2 linked regions of the Aureispira sp. CCB-E genome follow. Each later gene encodes a partner of the first gene's protein in a complex. Links are inferred from orthologs where the notes say so. Each region holds a gene or a part of one and is shown in the gene's direction. Other genes may lie near its edges.

The links.
Region 2: QP953_RS11140 (region 1) and scpB share a complex: the UniProt entries of both Bacillus subtilis proteins name them as parts of the cohesin-like complex. The link is inferred for Aureispira sp. CCB-E from one-to-one orthologs.

What each region holds. Positions count from the first base shown.
Region 1 is NZ_CP133671.1:2,949,622-2,960,565, forward strand. Bases 3,077-5,929 are described here. They hold QP953_RS11140 (ScpA family protein), read left to right. Parts: upstream 3,077-4,042; coding sequence 4,043-4,816; downstream 4,817-5,929. Other genes in these bases: QP953_RS11135 (isoprenyl transferase), read right to left, coding at 3,106-3,858; QP953_RS11145 (lysylphosphatidylglycerol synthase transmembrane domain-containing protein), read left to right, coding at 5,102-5,929. Outside these bases: QP953_RS11120 (hypothetical protein), read left to right, coding at 1-115; QP953_RS11125 (T9SS type A sorting domain-containing protein), read right to left, coding at 304-1,545; QP953_RS11130 (hypothetical protein), read right to left, coding at 1,854-2,819; more of QP953_RS11145, read left to right, coding at 5,930-6,373; QP953_RS11150 (FtsX-like permease family protein), read left to right, coding at 6,473-7,999; DNA replication/repair protein RecF, read left to right, coding at 8,020-9,132; QP953_RS11160 (tetratricopeptide repeat protein), read left to right, coding at 9,158-10,168; QP953_RS11165 (leucine-rich repeat domain-containing protein), read left to right, coding at 10,185-10,944. UniProt on the Bacillus subtilis protein: Participates in chromosomal partition during cell division. May act via the formation of a condensin-like complex containing Smc and ScpB that pull DNA away from mid-cell into both cell halves.
Region 2 is NZ_CP133671.1:1,762,180-1,773,007, reverse strand. The notes cover bases 3,876-6,612. They hold scpB (SMC-Scp complex subunit ScpB), read left to right. Parts: upstream 3,876-4,830; coding sequence 4,831-5,394; downstream 5,395-6,612. Other genes in these bases: clpB (ATP-dependent chaperone ClpB), read right to left, coding at 6,045-6,612; QP953_RS06805 (hypothetical protein), read left to right, coding at 5,419-5,964; QP953_RS06815 (YbjN domain-containing protein), read right to left, coding at 3,938-4,348; QP953_RS06820 (PspA/IM30 family protein), read right to left, coding at 3,876-3,876. In the rest of the region: QP953_RS06830 (right-handed parallel beta-helix repeat-containing protein), read left to right, coding at 1-1,116; QP953_RS06825 (beta-propeller fold lactonase family protein), read right to left, coding at 1,186-2,718; more of QP953_RS06820, read right to left, coding at 3,076-3,875; more of clpB, read right to left, coding at 6,613-8,669; ATP-dependent Clp protease ATP-binding subunit ClpX, read right to left, coding at 9,085-10,350; QP953_RS06790 (ATP-dependent Clp protease proteolytic subunit), read right to left, coding at 10,587-10,828. UniProt on the Bacillus subtilis protein: Participates in chromosomal partition during cell division. May act via the formation of a condensin-like complex containing Smc and ScpA that pull DNA away from mid-cell into both cell halves.

The sequences.
Region 1 (10,944 bases):
GAGAACAACATTAGGGGTAGAGAATAACTTTATGTTAAAAGAAAACAAGAGTACGGATTCTAGTTATTCAAAGAGTGGGCTATTTGCCAACTTTGGGGTGTATTATAAACTTTAGTTAATCGCGAAAGGGGGCGCTAAGTTGAGATTTAGTTGTGCTGTTGTTATGTAATTGTGGAGTAGTTTGGGTATAAATGCTTGGATTAGGATTTGTTTTTGATGAAAAAATGGGAAATACAAAAAGAAGGCTGCCAAGGCACACTCCCTTAGACAGCCTCTATACACAGTTTAAGGATACTTTATCTATTATTCAATGACAACTTTTCCACTTCCTAGTAGTTCATTATCAACAGTGGCACGGTACATATAAATACCTGCAGAAAGTTGATTGCGTTGAATCTCAAATTGAGTTTTGTTCGTTTGTATGGATGCAACACGCTCTCCTAAGGCATTGTAAAGTTCAAATAAAATAGGTGCTTCGCCCTCATAGTTATCTATAGATACAGCAGCAGAACCACTGAATGGATTAGGAGCAATAGTAACATTTCCTATTGGATTACCTTCCAAAGCACTTATGTCATTGTCTACATCTGCTTCAAAAGAAGCTTCTATCGATTCGTTTTTAAGTCGTTGAGCCATTTCGTTGTCTTCTATCCAAATGTATTCGTTGGTGTCTTCGGTAATAGTAGATGGATCAATTCTACAGTTGGGGTCAACACGAATAAGAGCTGTTTTGCATTGCCAAGATGGCGTACCTGTACAAATGCTAACTCGATAAAATCTTGCTTGCCCAGTGGATAGGTTGCCACCAATTAAAATATTTCCTTCTCTACTAGCGTCGGTTCCTGTATATCGAGCACCTGTACCAAATGTCGTTGCCAAACCTTGCAGATTGATGTTGTTAGGTGCTTGTCCACTAATCCAGCCCCCCCATTCATATTCGAAGGTTCTATTCCACCATTCATTAGACTCTTGAACACCTATGTAGTAAGCAGTTTCACAGCTAGTAGAAGCTGCATTGATTTTGATGTTACTAATACATGTATTAATATAGCCACTAGCAGGAATGGCTGTTCCATTTACATTAAAATTAGGGGTAGCAGGTGTAGTGCCAACTGTAATGCTGTTGGTATAGCCTACTGTAAGCGTTTCCCAACCAATGCAAATCGGCTTTCTACGTTCTACTTTTACATAAGCTCGATAGGTGCCTGGAGAAGTGGGCACATTATAAAAAAATGTATTGCTCCAAACACTAGATGCTTGGAATACTTGAGGAGAACCAACAGCTACACCATTTCTTTGTAGCTCAACTGTGTAACGAATTGGGTTATTACCACAACCGCCAATACAATCGACATTGACATACTGCGGGCAGTGGTGGTAAGCTACTTTGAATTTTTTTTGTGGTGGATTACCACAAACAGAAAAGTTTTGAGTGGTGTAAGAGTTGCCCAATGGACTCGTTTTGTACCAAGTTAATTGGCGGAGTTGTGCATTACTATAATTAGTAAATACAAAAAGAAAACATAATAAAATTAGGTTTTTCATGATCATTGTTTAAAAGTTATAAGGATGGTTATAAAATCATATTATGGGGGAATTATGTGAGGTTACTAAAGCGTAACTTTCTTATGCAATATTATGACATATTATTTGTGGAGTTATAACCAATTTTGGGCAATTCTTACAAGTCAGAAGAATAGTTGAAAGAATGGAATGCTTTGTTTATGGGATGTTGGAGAGCCTGTTGATTACATCCAATAGTAGTTAATTTATAAAAAAAAAACACCATCCAAAGATTGGATGATGTTTGAGGTTAGGGAAAATCCCAACTCTATTTTATGTTATAATATAGGTTAAGAGCGAATGACTTTTTCCTTAGGTTTGGGGATATGGCGTTGTTGTAAATTGAGTTTTGCTGTTTCATACTTCATTGTAAGTGTGCCAGTACTTTTGGCTAACTTCTGGATACTTTTGTTGTATAAATCTACTTTTTCATTGATAACATTACCTTTTTTATCAAAGGCAGAGACCATATCTGGATATAGTTTTTTAGAGGCATCCTTATAAAAATCTACTAGTTTTTCTGCTTGACCAATAGCGGTAGCATCCTCTTTGATACGCTCGATTTTTTTCAAGCGTTTGCTAGCATTGTTGGCTGCTTTAACCATGTTTTTAACTTCTTCTTTTGCCTTACTAGGATTTTTTTCATTCAATGCTTTGACAATGGCAGCATCGGCATATTGTACTTCTAAGGTTGCTAAATTCAATTCTTGTAGATAATTGTTAATTCTATTGATTTTGGCTAATAACGTCTCGTGATTATCACCCTCATCGGTCATTTGAATATTATTTGCTTTGGCAAATTCTTCAATACTTTTGACCATTGAGCTCATTGCCTTGCCTAGTTTATCTACATCCTTGTCTATCAACTCTGTTTCAATCAACACCGCTTCAAAACAATCCAAACAACCTGCTTTGTCAATTGCAGTAGCTGTATAGTTGTTATTGCCTAATAAAAGCATTATATCCAAGACCTTAACCGCATTAGATTTGATGCCTTTGTCGTCTTCAAAAGCTTTTAAACTAGCAAATCGATCGTGAATTTTTTGAGAAGATGCTAATAAACTTTGGCGTTTGGCTTCTGCCTCAGCGCTACCTGTGTGTGCTAAGAAAGAGGAGTATTCAATCTGCATTTCTTGCATTAATGCAAACTCTTTATTAAAGTACTCGATATACTCTACAGGAGAACTAAATCCTTGAGCATTGATAAGTGAAATAGATAGAAAAAATAGGCAGTTTATTGTTAATAAAAATCGCATAGGTAATTTGTTTATTATTGTATAATAGTTAGTTTGTCGTCTTCTGTTTGCGGTTGTAGTTGATAATAAGTTACTTGATTATCAAAATTTTGTTATAGGTTTTGGTACTTGGTTATTGACCCTTTGCAAGGACTTCAAGAGATGAAGTTATGATAGTCTAAAAATCAATCTATTAGTTTCTTAGGGGCATAAGAAAGCCCTATCACAAGTTATGAAAGAATAACTGTAATTTTTAGGATAAAGTTCATCTCTAGTAAGAATGGCAGCTCCTACTATAATTTTTTGTTTAGGTGCTTACATCTGTGATTTGCTCACTAGTCATTCCAAAACGACGCTCTCTGTTTTGAAAATTAAGAATAGCTTCGTAAAAATGTTTCTTGCGAAAATCGGGCCAAAAAACAGGGGTGAAGAAAAGTTCGGCATAAGCCAATTGCCAAAGTAGGAAATTACTAATTCTAGATTCCCCACTCGTACGAATCATCAATTCTGGATCAGGAAAGTCCTTTGTACTCAAAGCATGTTTGATACTGTCCTCGTCAATATCGTCAATAGCAATTTCTCCACTGACTGCTTGACGAGCGATATCTTTGACCGCTTCGATAATTTCCCATTTAGAACTATAACTCAGGGCGAGAATTAAGGTCATACGTGTGTTATCTTTGGTACTTTCAATTGCTTCTAGCAACTCTTTTTGAGCAGCAGAAGGAAGCATATTGATGTTGCCAATCATTTGCAGCCGAATTTGGTTTTTATTTAATGTAGCAATTTCTTTTCGAATCGTTGACACCAAGAGGGTCATCAAAGCTGTAACTTCAAATTTTGGACGATTCCAATTTTCTGTAGAAAAAGCATACAATGTCATATACTGAATGCCTAATTCTGCGCCAGCTTCTGTTACTTCTCGTACTGAGTGAACACCATTTTTGTGTCCAAAAACGCGTGCTTTACCTTGCTGTTTTGCCCAGCGACCATTTCCATCCATAATGATGGCAACATGTTTTGGTAGATTGTTTAAATCTATTTGATCTTTTAGCTCCATTAATATTATTTTTCCCTAATTTTGTGTCTATTTGGGATAGATTGTATTAATTGACAATACCTGTATTTTTGCATCTATACCCTAAAATGCTTTTATGCACGAACGACAAAGTTAATACTATTAATTTTGAATTAAAAAGAATAGTTAGCTTGTTCCGCTCATTTGACCATTAAAAACACTAAAATTGACTTATAAAATAAAACTTCCTGAGTTTGAAGGGCCGTTTGATCTCTTACTCTTCTTTATAGAACGAGATGAACTGGACATTTATGATATTCCAATATCTTCTATTACAAATGATTTTTTGGAATACTTGCGGGAAATGGAAGAATTAAATATAGACACAGCAAGTGAGTTTATTTTAGTAGCCTCAACATTGATGAGAATCAAAGCCAAGATGCTCTTGCCTCGAAAAGAATTAGATGAAGATGGCAATGAAATTGATCCTCGTAAGGAATTAGTTGAACGATTGTTGGAGTACAGACGTTACAAAGAAGTTTTGGAAGAGTTGCGTCAAATGGAGGCAACCCGTGCAGCAAGAACACATCGAGGAAATGTTTTGGACGAAGTCCAGCAAATGACCTCTGCGGCATTAGCCGATGCAGAACTAGAGAACCTATCCTTATTTCGTTTGTTACAAGCGTATGAACGAGTCTTGTCTACTTTTGAATTTAGGATGGAAAAAACTATACATACTGTTGTCCATTATCATTATACGATAGAAGAACGAAGAGATTTTTTATTAAGTAGTTTAACTACAAAAAAGAATCTTTCTTTTAGAGGTATCTTTAGCAATTGTGAAAATCGACTGCATGCAATTTTTACTTTTTTGGCGATTTTGGACTTGATGCAGCAAGAACTAATTATCTTTGTAGAGGGAAATGGTGGTTTTAACGATTTTACGATTAAAGCTCCACCAATAGATCATATATTGGGGACAAATGAAGAGGAAGAATAGGCTGTTTACTTCGTAAGTGCTTTGCTTTTAGTTAGCTGTGTTGCTACTTCGTGGTTTATAAAATTTTTTCCTAGACGATTACTTATGTTGAATTAAATTAGCTTTGTTACTCCCTGTAGTTGTGAGCTCGCACAGTTCAGTGCTACAATGTGCAACTTCGTAAGTGTTGGTTACATAGTTGATAATCAAATTTTTAATACTTTTAACACTGAAAATAATACCTGCTGATTATCGGTTTGATGCGATTTTTCAGCGAATTATTGATTACAATAAATAAAAAGAATAATGAGCGAAATGGAATCTGTAGACAACCAGTCTATTAAGGAGCAGGAAGAAGAACACGCAGGCGTCTTAAATTCTATTAGTCCATTTAGAATTTTTTTGGCGGCAATGATTGGGTTATCGGTTGTTGTGTATATGTTCGTCAAGGATTTTAATGCAGAAGAATTTAGTAAAATTGAATTTAGTAGCCACGTATTTACATGGATTGGAATGGCTGCTTTTTTTATGTGTTTTCGCCATTTTTGCTATATGGTACGGTTGAGGATTATTACCAATGGCTTCTTTTCATGGAAAAAATGTTTTGAGTTGGTGATGATGTGGGAATTTAGTTCTGCTGTAACACCAACGAGTGTAGGAGGAGCAGCAGTGGCTATGTTTGCGATAGCGCAAGAAAAGCTGGCTGCTGGAAAAACAGCAATGATAGTGTTGTATACAGTTATTGTAGATACTTTCTCTTTCTTATCAGCATTGCTTGTTTTCTTTCTACTATTCGGACCTCTTATGATTCAACCAGGATCAGATACTATAGCACATCTTTGGCACGATAGTGAGTGGGGAATTGCCTTTGTTTTTGCTTATAGTTTGATGTTGGTCTATGGAGGTATTTTTTTCTATGGAGTATTAGTTGATGCCAAAAAGCTAGAAAACCTGCTGCTTTGGTTCTGCAAAATTCCATTCTTGAAACGTTTTAGAGAAAAAGCGATCAAGATAACAGACGATATGGATTTGGCTTCAGAAGAGCTCAAAACTCAAAAATGGACGTTTCATATCGGTACCTATATTAGTACTATGTGTGCATGGGCTTCTCGTTTTATGGTATTAAACTGTTTGATTGTTGCTTTTGTTGCTTATTCTCCTAACCCTGAAATTCAAGCGCATTATAACGACTTTATGCACGGGCAATTAAACTTTACAGCATTCTGGGAACAATTGTTTATTTATGCTCGTCAGCAAGCGATGTATGTAATTATGGCTGTTATGCCTAGTCCAGGAGGAGCAGGGGTTGCTGAGTATGCATTCAAAACATTCCACTTTGATTATATACCAACAGAAGCTACAGGTATTGCAGCAGCAGGAACTTTAATGGTTATCATGGCGACAATTTGGCGTACATTTACGTATTATGTATATCTTTTAGTGGGGGCTATTGTTGTCCCTAATTGGGTTGGCAAAATTATTAAACGAAACAAAGAAGAAGCCTTAATGAGAAAACAAGGTATTGTAATAGAAGATCCAACTACCTACGATTCTTTGATTTCGGACAAGAAAGATTAATCTAGCTATCGAATTGGATGCGTTTTGGTGAAAAATACTTTGTAGAAAATAATAGAATTTAGCGAGGAATCATGTACTAAAGATTTAATTTGCAATATTATGAACATACTAAAATTAAGTTGGAACTATCTAGCCGATAAACCATTTTCGACCTTACTGAGTACTGTTTTAGTAGCATTAGGAGTAAGTTTGACATCGATTTTGTTTTTGTTAAACAAGCAATTTCAAGATCGATTGTATAAAAATATAGAAGGAGTGGATTTGGTCGTTGGTGCAAAAGGTAGCCCTTTGCAAATGATTTTGTCTTCGGTGTACCATATTGATGCACCAACAGGAAATATTCCTCTCAAAGAATCTTTTGTTGTTACCAAAAACCCATACATCCAAAAGGCAATTCCTTTGGCATTGGGAGATAGCTACAATGGATTTAGGATTGTCGGAACAGACAGCCAATATATTGCTCATTTTAACGCAGAAATAGCTGAAGGTCGTTTGATAGAAAAAGACTTGGAAGTAAACGTAGGGGCACGTGCAGCGAAAAAGCTAGGTCTTAAAATAGGGAGTACATTTTACGGTTCTCATGGATTAGTTCAAGAAGGCGGACATGTACATGAAACCTATGCTTATGAAGTGGTTGGAATTTTAAAAGAGACAAATCTGATCTTGGATCAATTAATTTTAACAAACGTGTCTACTGTTTGGAGAATGCATGACGATCACGACCATGGTAGCCACGACCATGGCGACGGACATAGTCATGACGATCACGATCACGGCAGCCACGATCACGGCGACGGACACAGCCATGATGCTCACGATCACGGCAGCCACGACCACGGAGACGGACACAGCCATGATGCTCACGACCACGGCAGCCACGACCATGGAGACGGACACAGTCATGATGCTCACGACCACGGCAGCCACGACCACGGCGATGGACACAGTCATGATGCTCACGACCACGGCAGCCACGACCACGGCGATGGACATAGCCATGATAATCACGACCACGGAGATAAAAAAGTTCAAAATTTACCTCCAATATCCAAAGAAGGAAAAGAAGTAACGGCTTATTTAGTACAATATAAAAAGGATGGAGAAGGAAATACCTCCATGCGCGCCGTAGTAGAAGCTGCCCAAATTATTGAAGATAACAGCGAGAGCTTGGGCTATGCTAAACCTGCTATTCAGTTGCAACGTTTGTTAGAAATGACAGGATTGGGGATGGATTTTTTAACTGCTTTAGCCTTTATTATCATCATTATTTCTGCATTTAGTATGTTCATTTCTTTGTACAATTCTTTAAAAGAAAGACGCTATGAAATTGCCTTGATGCGCGTGATGGGGGCAACACCTTCTAAGCTGTTTATAATGATAGTTTTAGAAGGATTGTTGGTTGCTGTTTTTGGTCTTTTGTTGGGCTTGTTGGTGAGTCATATAGGGGTAGAAGTTATGGCAGCCGATTTGGAAGAAACGTATAAATATACCTTTTCAGGTTTTATCTTTTTGTGGGAGGAAGTATATCTGGGGCTTGGTGCTTTGTTAATTGGCTTTTTGGCAGCTATTATACCCGCCTTGCAAGCTTACAATGCAGATATCTCTGAAACGCTTTCTAATTCTTAAATGACTTTTGTTGATAGTGCATGCATCTTCAAGAATTAACACTAAGTAATTTTAAAAATTACGATAATCAAGTATTGCAACTCTCTACAAAGCTCAATTGCTTTGTAGGAGAGAATGGTATGGGAAAAACGAACCTTTTGGATGCCATTCATTATTTGTGTATGTGCAAAAGTCACTTTAGCTTGCCAGATCGTCAGGTTGTTCGACATGGAGAAGACTTTTTTAGGATAGAAGGATATTTAGAGCGAGGAGAAAAACGAGAACAAGTGGTTTGTAAGTATGCGCCCAAAATCAAAAAAGTGATGGAGCGAAATAAAGTCACTTACAAACGTTTGGCAGATCACATTGGCTTGTTTCCGATGATTATGATTACGCCTGACGATACCTTGTTGATAACAGAAGGAAGTGAGAATCGCCGCCAGTTTGTGGATGTATTGTTAGTACAATTGGATGCGAATTATCTCAATCATTTGATGGTTTATAATAAAGTCTTGCAACAACGAAATGCTTTTCTCAAAAGTTTTAAGCATCCTTTGGACGTTAATTTTGAATTGTTGGAAATCTACAACCAACAACTGCTTATTCCTGCCAATTATATTTATCAGGAACGTCAAAAAATTATTGCTAAGTTAAAGCCTATTTTTCAAACTTATTACAAAATCATATCGGGGGATAAAGAGCAAGTAGATTTGAGTTATCACTCGCAATTGTCAGAACAAAAATTAGAACGTTTGTTTGCTGAAAGTCAAGAAAAGGATACTTGGTTGCAACGAACAACAAAGGGTATACACAAGGATGATTTAAAATTATTAATTAATGATTATCCTGTAAAAAAGTTTGCTTCACAAGGTCAATTAAAATCTTATTTGCTGGCTTTAAAGTTGGCGCAATATGAGTTGCTGCGCCAAGAATCTGATGTTGCGCCGTTGGTTTTGTTAGATGATATTTTTGACAAACTAGACAAAAAGCGAGTGCAACAATTGTTGGAACTGCTTTTGGAGCGTGATTTTGGACAAATATTTATCACAGATACACACGAAAATAGAATCGCAAAGATTGTCACTGGATTGGGAACCGATTTTAAACAATTTCATGTTTCTAATGGCATGGCTTCTGAAATGGTGCGCTTGTAATTTTTTATCTATAAAATCCTATACCATGAAATCAATTATGTTATTCTTCCTACTTTTGGGAATGTTCTCTACGACTGTTGCTCAAACGCCTGAGTATTATTACGAGAAGGGAATTGAAGTAGCAACATCTGAACAATATGAAAAAGCACTTCAGTTTTTTAAACGAGCGATAGAATTAAAGCCTAATTATTGGCAAGCCTATTTTTCGAAAGGTTCTGTAAAGTTCAGGCAGAACGAATATGAAGCTGCTGTTGCAGCTTATGACAAGGCTATTCAAATAAAAAACAATGCACCTGAAATTTATTATGAACGAGGACGGGCTAAAGTAGAATTAAAGCAATATGAGTCTGCCTTGATGGACTATAATAAGGTGATTGAATTAGATAGGAATTATCAGTATATTTATAATGCTAGAGCAGTTTGTAAAAAATATTTGGATGATTTGGAAGGGGCAATTCGAGATTATAATAGTGCTATAAAGCAAGATCCCACGAATTACATAACTATTTATAATCGCGCTGTAATGAAACAATTATTAGAAAACTATACAGCTGCTGTTAAGGATTTTGATATTGTAATAAAGCTAAAACCTGATGATTTTTATTCTTATATTCATAGAGGGAACTTAAACAGAAAATTAGGGCAGTACGCTGAGGCTTTTGACGATTTGAATAAAGCAATCAAATTAAATCCTGAGTCGTGGTATGGATATAATAATAGAGGCATGGTCAAAGATGCTATTGGAGATTACGAAGGAGCTATAGAAGATTTTAATAGTGCTATAAAGTTGGATTTGAGGCAGCCTTATCCTTATAATAACCGTGGTTACGCTTATTATCACTTAAAAAACTATGAAACAGCCTTGAGAGATTGCACGTATTCTTTGGAGCTAGATGCCAATAACTCTTATGCTTATTATTATCGAGGATTAATTTTAAACGCATTGAACCGAACAGAAGAAGCTTGCCAAGATTTTCACAAGGCAGAAGAATTGGGGTATCCCAAAATGGGAGCAGAGTTGGAGGCTTGTCGTTAAAACAAAAATAGGAAGGATGGAGTACGCTTATAAAATATTAGATTTATTAGCAACCGCAGAAGTAGAAAATATAGAGCTGGCTTATCAACTGTTGCAACCTTACGTGAGCGAAGATGCTTTGACAGAGATTTATTTAATGTACTTTGTCACAGATGACGAAACCTTGCGCCAAGAACTTCGTGGTTTGTTAGAAATCTATGCTCCTAAGCAATTTTTTGACTTTTCAAGTCCTTCTAATCATTTGCAAGGGCGTTCGGTATGGTCTCCTAATTATATGTTTAGAGGCAACCTAAATCCATACATCGAAACAGGGGTTTTAGAGGCTAAAAAAGTACTGTACTTTTTTGAACACTTACTTCCTATTGAAGAAATGCACCCTAGTATCAAAGGCTTATTTTTGGAGCATGGAACCCACCAACAAATCGAAAAGGCAATTGAAGCGTCTAAAAAGAAAAATATTTTGATCTTAAATGCGTGCAATTTAACCAAAATCCCTTCCATTGTTTTGACTTTTAAAGGTTTGAGGCGTTTGGAATTGCTGCAAAACTATATAGAGGAACTTCCTGAGCATTTCTTTGAGCGTTTACCAAGTTTGACAACCTTGCTGTTGAAAAACAACCAATTAAAGACCTTGCCCAAAGGGGTGAATCATTTGCAAAAACTTCAATTGCTGGATATAAGTGATAATGAATTGGAAGCATTACCAAACGAAATTGGAGCCCTAACGCATTTGCAGACATTAAATGTCAAGAACAATCGTTTAAAAGAATTGCCAA
Region 2 (10,828 bases), 1.2 Mb from region 1 along the record:
ATAGTAGGTACTATGAGTCAATCAGGAGGTGTTATTAATTACTTGGATACAGCTCAAATTCTTTATACGACTAGATTTAGAGATTTGCCAGACTATAGCGTTCGAATCAAGGTTCCTGACAATGCTAAATTTTTCGTATACCGAGTGCTTGGTCTTGATAAAGACTTTTATGTTAGCATCAATCCTTGGCCTATTCCTGAGGGCTTGAGTCCAGTACAAGAACTAAAAAGTACCTTGAGAGAAAATCATCCAGCCTATGTTTATACACCAGGGCAACCTCACATCATCTTTAACAAGAGTGTTGTCATTGATGAGCCCATTGTTATTCCTGCTGGTCATAACATCACATTTAAGCCTGGTATTAAGATTGATATTGTCAATAGCGCTTTTATCCTCTCCTATTCCCCAGTACAGTTCTTAGGAACAGAGTCGGCTCCTATTGTGGTTGAGTCGAGTGATAAATCTGCTCGTGCTTTTTCTGTCATACAAGCAGGTGGGCAATCTCAGGTTAACCATACGCTATTCTCTAAATTAGGAGCATTCTCTTACAAAGGCTGGAACTTGCCTGGCGCAGTTAATTTTTATGAGTCTAATGTCGATATTTATCACACTACATTTACTCAAAATAGTTGCGAGGATATTTTAAACATTGTGCGCTCTGACTTTGATTTTCAATATAACACGATTAGCAATACTTTTGGAGATGGTTTTGATGCTGATTTTTGTCAAGGAACGGTTGCTCATTGTCATTTTAATAATACAGGAAACGATGCCATTGATTTTTCTACCAGTATTGTCACCATTCGAGATTGTACCATTAAAAAGGCAGGAGATAAAGGAATTTCTATGGGAGAGCAAGGAACAGCACGAGTTATCAATACAACCATAGAAGATGCTGTGATAGGGATTGCCTCCAAAGATTTGTCTAAAACAATTATTAGCAACGTTTCGCTCAAAAACTGCAAAACAGGTTTTTCTGCCTATCAAAAGAAACCTGAGTACGGTCATGGATTTATCCGTGTGCATTCTTATACTAGCGAAAACTTAGGCACTTTGCATAAAATTCTCCCTGGTTCTAAACTTATTCTAATTGACCAAGAAATTTTGGGTGATTAATGTTAGGTTGACTAATACGTACTCAAAAAACGATAATGAAGTGGATTCATTATCGTTTTTTATTTTGCTCTATCCTTCCAGAGATGCTTTAAATGCTTGCTTGAGCCTCTTGTTGGTAAATAAAGTATCTAACAAATAGAAATTCTCTATATCAGAGGTATAATAATAAGCAAACTTCACCCATTCCAATCGAATATACTCCACTTCAAACACACGTGCCAGTTTCAACACTTGCATTGTTTTTAAGCAACGATTTTGCACTGTTTTCATAGCAAAGTCATAACGAGCTTGCTCGGTTTCCAAATCGTTTAATCGTTCTTCTATCCTGCTGACCTCTACTTCTGTAATTGCTGTATAAGGACAATCATGATCACTTACATTATTCGTAGGGATGTCTTGTACAATTGGTTGGGGAGTCTCTTTATTATCTACATTAAGTTGTTGTTGTTGACGAGGACTAGGCTTAGCATTGGAGTTTTCTAATACAACGACATTCCCTCCAAAATAATTAGAGACATAAATATATTTGTTATCGGCACTAAAACTAGCCCTATAAGGCGTAGCAATTTGAGGATAATTTTTCTTATGAAATGTTTGAATAAAAGTTAGTGCACCTGTATGAGCGTCTCGCTTAAAAATATGAATACCAGAGTCATCTCCACCTGTTAATACATATAGATATCCCCCACTACCATCCAAACAAATATTTTTGATATTTTCCAATTGGTATTTTACAGCCAACTCATAATAAGCATTTTGCAAAACTAGTTTTCCATTTACCCATCTATAATGCATTATGGCACCACGTCCGCCATTAGAATAACTTTCCGTGCCATCCATATAAACATCTTTTCCATCAGGAGAAAAATTCATATATTCCAAATTTGCGGACACCGTATATTGTTTTTGTTTTCTCCCAAAATAATAGTAAGAACCAGGAATAGGATAATCTTCTCTTAAGTCTCCCACAACATACAATTCTCCAGTTTCGTCATTGAATTTCAGTATTGTTCGACCAAAGTAACTATTATCGCCATAATATGCGATAAAAGCATACTCTCCATCTGTACTAAAATAGATTGTCCCATGAGGACTACCTTTCGAATCATGTTGCCTCAGATAAGTTGCCGTACCATCTTGGAAACGAAGTGTCATTAGGGTTTTATTACCCGCTAAAAATAAATAGCGTCCACTTGGTGACAAAGCAATATCCATCGGCTTGTTGATAGATCCTTTTCCGTCAATGGTTTGTTCATATTTTTTATGTAATGATAATTTTCCATTGGAAGGATCTCGTTTGTATATTAATAATACTCCATCTGAAAAATTGGTTGTGATAACAAACCGATTATCCTTCGTCAAAAGTAATTCACTGGAGCTGCCCGATATTTTTAGCTCTTGAATATTTTCTAACAACTTGGTGGTAGGATTTATACGATATACTCCAACGCCTTTCCCATTTCTAAGATAAAAGTATTTTCCATCATCACTAATAACAGAAGCGCTAGGACTACTAATATACTTTGTTGCTTTGATTTTAAATTGAGCAGAACTACTATCTATTGTTCCTATCAGAAATAATATAAAAAAAAATAATCTCATAAATCTTGGTTTTAAAACAAGAAGCGGCGGATACATCTCCAACTGCTTCTATGAATAAATACAGGCTTTCTCATTTTTTGATTTGTTGAACCAAAAAGACCAAAAGCTATCGCACCAAGAAATACAAAAAATAATCCGAGTTGGTCTCCTATAAATTTACAGAAGTTTCATATTTACCCTACCAAGGGCATATTTTTTTAATGTCATTTCCTACCACACTAAAAATCAATTCATTAAAAAACAAATTAGGCAACTCACACAATTCATCATTTAGCTTGCCTATCTACAAAAAAAGGTTCTCAACAAAATGCTGAGAACCTTTTTGAGCGTAAAGTAACGCACTATACATTCAACGTATTAAGCTGGAGTATCAGAATCTGTAGTATCTGGTTTATCTACTTCAATCTTAATCGTTTCTTCTGCTTTTTCTTTAATTTCAATTTTTTCTTCTGCTGGCAACAACCCCATTTCACGTTTTAAATCGTCCAATGCAGCACTTGAAGTGTAAGATGTATCTCCCAAAGCAGCATCAATTTCCTCATCGATTGTTTTGCTTTCAGCAGCCATATCGCCATAAGCATCAGATAAAGCCTCTTGCTCCTCTACTTTTTCTTTCATTTTTTCTAGCATTGATAATGTTCCACTAGAATCGATGTTGGCCAATTGTTTGTTCAATTTACCAGTTGCTTTACTCACTTTATCACGAGCAATCAATGTTTTCAATTCATTTTCCCACTTAGCAACTTGACCTTTCAGCATACGGATTTTATTTTCCATTTTAGCTACCAAACCTTCAAATTTATCTTGATTGGTTTTAGCCACTTGATACAATTTTAGAGATTCCTCTCTACGAGCCATTGCCTCTGCTGCCAAGCGGTTTGCTTCTGCTTCATCTTTTCGACCATCTAAAGCCATTTGAAGCAAAGCTTTTGCTTTTTTCTTATAATCCTCAGCAGCTTCCTTGTGGTTATTTGCCTCTCGCTTAGAGCGGATAGCAGTTGCCTTTACTTCTGCCAAACTTTTTAAGCTTTCGTCCAAATCTTTTTTCAAATCACGAATACCTTGTTTGGTCATAGTAATTGGACGTTCTAATTTATCTACCGCAGAATTTGCTTCTGCTTTTCCTATTCTAAATAATCGTTTGATAAATTCCCACATAATTTATATTAAGAGTTTACTTGTTTACAAATGAATGATTGAGTTCTAAATAAAAAAGCAATTAAGCTACTGGCTCATGCGCAGCCCACCCTAAAAGCTCGTCTGTATTTTCGACCAATGCAATGGTCAACGCGTTTAGAGAACCTTCTAACTCATTAGAGTCTAAATTGGCCAACTGCAAAGTATCTCTAAACAAAAGTTTGGTTGCATCTTCATTTAACACAAATGCTCCATGAACAACCTCTCTATTAATTTGAAGTAAGCGTTTGTAAGCTTCTGTTTGGTTAGAATCTAGGTTAATAATATGTTGCTCAATTACTAAAATTTCGCCCTCACAATCTAACATTGTGTTCATTAATCCTTTGCTTTCATCTGTCACCACCAACATGCCATCTTGAGCATTTTCATCTACGATTTCGTGTCCCAAATCTAACAGATAGCCTTTTACTTTTTCAAAGTAGTTCAACATCATAATTTTAATTGGATTTTTGTTTATTTTATTATAATAAATATTAATACTCCGTTGATTTGTTTACGGAGTAATTAAATATCGGACTATTGAATGACAACACTTCGCTAGTAGTTTTATCTACTTTAGAGACACCATTTATTTTATAAAACTGCTAACGTTTTCTTATCGCACGCAAAATGAATGGCTAGTAATTTTGTTGAGAAGTGTTGCAATAAAAGTCTACAAATGTATTTAGATGATTAATTAGGTCCAAACCAATTTTTGTTGTCTCAAAATACATACTCCCGAAATTTACAATTTTTTTATTATTAATAGATAGGATAAGACCTCTTTTTTTATTCCACTATAAAAACTTATTGTTGTGAACTTGTTAATAGGTAATAAAACTGCTAATTTCGCCTTCATAGAACAGTCAACTAACATTTATTTGCTTGGCTTTGTTCCATTGTTTTAATAAAAAGTAGAAAAAAGTATACCTTATTTTGGATAATATAACATTGCATATAGAAGCCTTGATTTTTGCTAGCGATAGCCCTATGTCCTTAAAAGAAATCAAACAGTGCTTGGAATCTGTTTTGGACGAAGAGCTAGACAAAACGGTCTTGCAAAATAAAATTACTGCTTTACAGCAAAAATACATGACCAACAATTTTTCTTTTAGTATCATAGAAATTGCCAATGGATATCAATTTCTAAGCAAACCAGCATTTAACGACACTCTCAGCGTACTCATTCAACAAAGAAGCAACAAAAAGTTGAGTAAATCTGCCTTAGAAACGCTTTCTGTTATCGCTTATCGCCAGCCTATTACTAGAGGAGAAATGGAAAAGATAAGAGGTGTAAACTGTGATTATGCTATCCGAAAATTGCTAGAAAAAGAACTCATTACCATAACAGGTCGTTCTACTGATGTAGGGCGCCCCTTGCTCTATGCTACCAGCGAAAAGTTTATGCAGCACTTTGGTCTTAAGTCCATCAAAGAGCTTCCAAAACTCAAAGAATTTAAACATGAAGACAATGAAATTGGAGATGTTGTTGAGGAATAAATAATCAAAAACAATTATAAAATCATGGCAAAAGAAACTTCTCCTACACGACATTATAGCATTGTTAATGCTATTGTTGTTGGTCTTGTTTGTGGCACACTCGCTTTATTAATTGGCTACCTGATTTACGAAGGCAAGATTAAACATGATTTTGATGTTTTGTTTCCATATGCAGCTGTAGGTGTTATGATTAGCTTACTCAATTTCAAACCATTATCTAAATTGGCACTTATCTTACTGCCTCCTGTTTATGCATTAAGTGGCTTTGGAATTGTTTTGGGACCTATTTTGATGGCTTATTTAGGTTGGGAAAAAGACAGTGTTAGCGATGCCTTGGCTTTAATCATTGAAAATGTTCCATTTTTTATCGTTGCCTCCATTTTATACAACTGGTATAGCTCCTTAGCTGGCAAGAAAAAATTCCTAGTTTATGCTGCCTTTGCTACAACAACCGTTGTTGTTAGTATGCTTATTTTTGGAGATAAGTATCCTGTATGGATTGTGCAGGGCTGCTACTTAGGTTGGGGGGCTTTCTTATTCAGCTTATTGCACTTGAAACACCCCATTTAAGCGAATTGGTTACAAGCAAGAAGTGCCTCCAGTCCCTTTTAGACACTGAACGCACTTCTTATTTATAATAGAATTTTATTTTACTCTACAGTGTATTCTATTTCCTCAACTTTAGGCTTACGAAAAACAACCGTACCATCAAATACATCTAAGATCGCTTTGCTATTGGGCGTTATATCTCCTAACAAAAGAGCATCAGAAAGCTTGTTTAATACCCTACGTTGAATGACTCTTTTTAGAGGACGAGCTCCAAATTCGGGATGGAAACCTTCTTTTGCCAACCAATCCATTACATGTTCTGTAAAGTCCAATTGAATTCCTTGTTCTACCATCAATTCTCGCAAATGATTCAATTGTAATTTAGTGATGGTCAGAATATCTTTTCTAGACAATGGTCGGAACATGACCACTTCATCAATTCGGTTAAGAAACTCTGGGCGAACAGATTGCTTTAACACTTCAAAAACCATATTTTGAGTTTTTTCAATGTTTTCCTCCTTATTCTCTTCCGTCATTTTTTCAAAATTCTCTTGAATAATATCCGATCCAATGTTGGAAGTCATAATGATAATCGAATTTTTAAAATTGACAACCCGTCCTTTATTATCTGTCAATCGACCATCTTCCAACACCTGCAACAAGATGTTAAACACGTCGGGATGAGCTTTTTCAATTTCATCCAACAAAACAACAGAATAAGGCTTGCGGCGTACGGCTTCTGTCAATTGCCCCCCTTCATCATAACCTACATATCCTGGAGGCGCACCAACTAGACGACTAACAGAGTGTCTTTCTTGATATTCACTCATATCAATACGCGTCATTAGGTTTTCATCATCAAATAGATACTCTGCCAATGCTTTGGCCAACTCCGTTTTTCCGACCCCTGTTGTACCAAGGAAAAGAAACGAACCAATTGGGCGATTCTTATTAGACAATCCTGTGCGGCTTCTGCGAATAGCATAAGCCACAGCCTCTACCGCTTCATCTTGCCCAACGACACGTTGGTGCAGTTCTTTCTCCAAATGAATTAATTTCTCTTTTTCACTTTGCAACATTCTCGTCACAGGGATTCCTGTCCATTTTGCTACAATGGCAGCAATGTCTTCTGCATCTACTTCTTCCTTGACAAGGAGATTGCCTTTTTCTTGCATTTTTTGCATTTGCTCATTCATAGCTCCCAATTGTTGTTCCAATTCAGGAATACGCCCGTATCGAATTTCCGCAGCCTTACCATAATCACTTTCTCGCTCTGCACGACTACCAGCTAGTTTGAGCTCCTCAATTTCCTCCTTCAACTTTTGGACACCCAATACCACTTCTTTTTCAGCTTCCCACTGCGCTTTTATTTGATTACGTTGATCTTCCAAGTTTGCCAATTGCTCATTGATGAGTTTGACTTTTTCCTTATCTTTTTCTCTCTTCATCGCCTCTCGTTCAATTTCCAATTGGCGAATTTTTCGTTCGGCTTCATCCAATTCTTCTGGCATAGAGTTCATTTCTAAACGCAATCTTGCTGCCGCCTCATCAATCAAATCAATCGCCTTATCAGGCAAATGACGATCGGTAATATATCGGTTAGATAACTGAACCGCCGATACAATTGCCCCATCCGTAATATTGATTTTGTGGTACGTTTCGTAACGCTCTTTCAACCCACGAAGAATTGATATAGCATTTTCCTCGCTAGGCTCATCCACCACCACCATTTGGAAACGACGCTCTAGTGCTTTATCTTTCTCAAAATACTTTTGATATTCATCCAAAGTAGTTGCTCCGATAGCTCTCAACTCCCCTCGTGCCAATGCAGGTTTCAAAATATTGGCGGCATCCATAGCCCCCTGAGTTTTACCAGCGCCAATTAGTGTGTGAATTTCATCAATGAATAAAAAGATATCTCCTTCAGCACTAATTACCTCGTTAACAACGGCTTTAAGCCTTTCTTCAAACTCTCCCTGGTACTTCGCACCAGCAATCAAAGCTCCCATATCCAGTGCATATATTTCTTTGCTGCGCAAATCTTCAGGAACATCACCTTCTACAATTCTATGCGCCAATCCTTCTATAATAGCCGTCTTACCAACTCCAGGTGCCCCAACTAAAATGGGATTATTTTTGGTTCGGCGAGCTAAAATATGCAAAACTCTACGAATTTCTTCATCTCGACCAATGACTGGATCTAGCTTGCCACCCCGAGCTCGTTCATTCAAATTAATCGCATATTTGCCCAAGGCATTATAACTATTTTCAGCACTAGAAGTTGTTACCTTGCTTCCTTTTCTCAAATCTTTGATAGCAGCAATCATACCTTTTTCGGTGACACCATTATCTTTGAGCAATTGAGATACTTGATCTTTAGTTTTTAAAATACTCAGTAAAATATGCTCTATAGAGACATATTCATCTCCAAATTCTTTGAGAAATGAATGCGCTTTTTGAAGCACCTCACTTGCCCCACGAGATAAATACTGGTTCCCACCACTAACTTTTGGATACGATTGTATAACGCTTCCTATTGCTTGCTTAATTAAGTTTAGATTACTCCCTAATTTATTAAAAACATAAGGCGTAACGTTTTCGTCAGTCTCCAAGATTGCTTTCATCAAGTGAGCAGGCTCAATTGCCTGATGTTCATACTCTGTAGCAAGTTGTTGTGCTCGTTGTATAGCTTCCTGAGACTTTATAGTGAATTTTTCTAGATTCATTGTTTTCTAATTTTCATTTTAAAGTTATTGCTTCAAGTATTTTATTAATGTGTTGGCTCTATGTTATTAACATTAAAAATCTTGAGAAGGTTGATCGAAAATATTTTTCATGAGTATTGATACATTAACCTTCGCCTTAGACTATTCAAGTCGTGTGCCACTCAAAAACAACAGACATTTTGTCACAAAAGCACAAACAAATAATGACATTTTGTCTAAAAAATTACATTTACTGTCTCATGCTACTATATTTCCTAATAAATCCCACTTTCTAGCTAGTCTATAAAACATAGGAGTTAGCTACGCTGCTAACTATTGTAAAACAGCAATAGCCCACTAAATACTTTAGTGAGCTATTGCCATACAAATCGTCCATTGACGATGTCTATTATAAAATGATTGCTTTAATCAATTCTTATAGTGCCTGTTCTAAGATAGATAACTTGGTTTTCCCTAATTTAGACGCAGCATAATCCTCTGTTATCTCAAAGGTCTCCACTCCTTCTTGAGAAGGCATTTCAAACATTGCATCCGTCATAATTGCCTCGCATATAGAACGCAACCCTCTTGCTCCTAAACTATATTCTACTGTTTTGTTGACAATCAAGTCCAACGCTTCATCCGAGAACACCAAATCAATGCCTTCCATATCAAACAGTCGCTTATATTGCTTCATCAACGCATTTTTAGGTTCTGTCAAAATTCGACGCAATGCCGATTTATCCAAAGGATCTAAATGTGTCAACACAGGCATACGACCCAACAATTCTGGGATCAAACCAAAAGATTTCAAATCTTGATGAGACACATATTGCAATAGATTCTCTGTATCGACTTCCTCTTCTGCATTACCTCTAAATCCAATTACTTGCGTGTTAATACGCTTTGCAATTTGTTTTTCGATACCAGCAAAAGCTCCTCCACAAATAAACAGAATATTTTTGGTATTTACTTTTACTAATTTTTGTTCGGGGTGTTTGCGTCCCCCTTGTGGCGGTACTAAAATATCGGTTCCTTCCAACATTTTAAGCAAAGCTTGTTGTACTCCTTCTCCAGAAACATCTCTGGTAATCGAAGGATTGTCATTTTTACGAGCAACTTTATCAATTTCGTCAATATACACAATACCTCGTTCTGCTGCGGCAACATCATAGTCACAAGCTTGCAAAAGGCGAGTCAGCATACTCTCTACATCTTCACCAACGTAACCAGCCTCTGTAAATACAGTAGCATCTACAATCGTAAAAGGAACGTTTAATAAACGGGCTATGGTGCGAGCCAACAACGTCTTTCCCGTTCCTGTTCGTCCAACCATTACTACATTTGATTTTTCAATCTCTACATCGTCCTCTTCTTTTTCTTCTATTTGCTGCATAATTCGTTTATAATGATTATAAACAGCAACAGCTAAAATCTTTTTGCTATCGTCCTGACCAATAACATACTCGTCTAAACGCTCTTTAATTTGCATTGGCTTCAGCATCGTAATGTCTTTGCCATCAATAGGATTCACTTGTGCCAAATCTCCATCTTGTTCAAACGGCATAATTTCATCCTCAATGATTGCCTTTGCTTGTTCTACACAAGATTCACAAATATAGGCATCTACACCCGAAATTAAAATTAGTGCTTGGTCTTTGGGCTTGTGACAAAAAGAACATTTTGCTCCTGGCTTCGTCATTCTTAATTGGTTTTATTCTACTTGTAATGATGGACTTACAATTGCACCTTTTTAACAATCTGTCTAATCCATTCTAATTTTCAATTGAGCTGCAAATATACATTTATTCTAAAAAAGAACCAAGTTGAACGAGCAAAACCCATTCAACTTGGTCGTATACTGATCATCTTAAGTTATTTTGGTTCTTTTTTTTACATTTTATATGAAAAATGTAAAAAAAAGAGAGCAACAAAGTTTTATTTTTTGCGAGCCAAAACCTCATCGACTAGCCCATAGGCTTTTGCTTCTTCAGAAGTCATCCAGTTGTCACGCTCACAATCTTCTTGAATTTTATCATAAGGTTGTCCAGTGTGATGTGCCAAAATATCGTACAACTCTTTTTGAAGTTTTTTGATCAACTTGTAAGAGATTTCCATATCTGTCACTTGCCCTTGCATTCCACCCAATGGCTGGTGAATCATAACGCGGCTATGTGGCA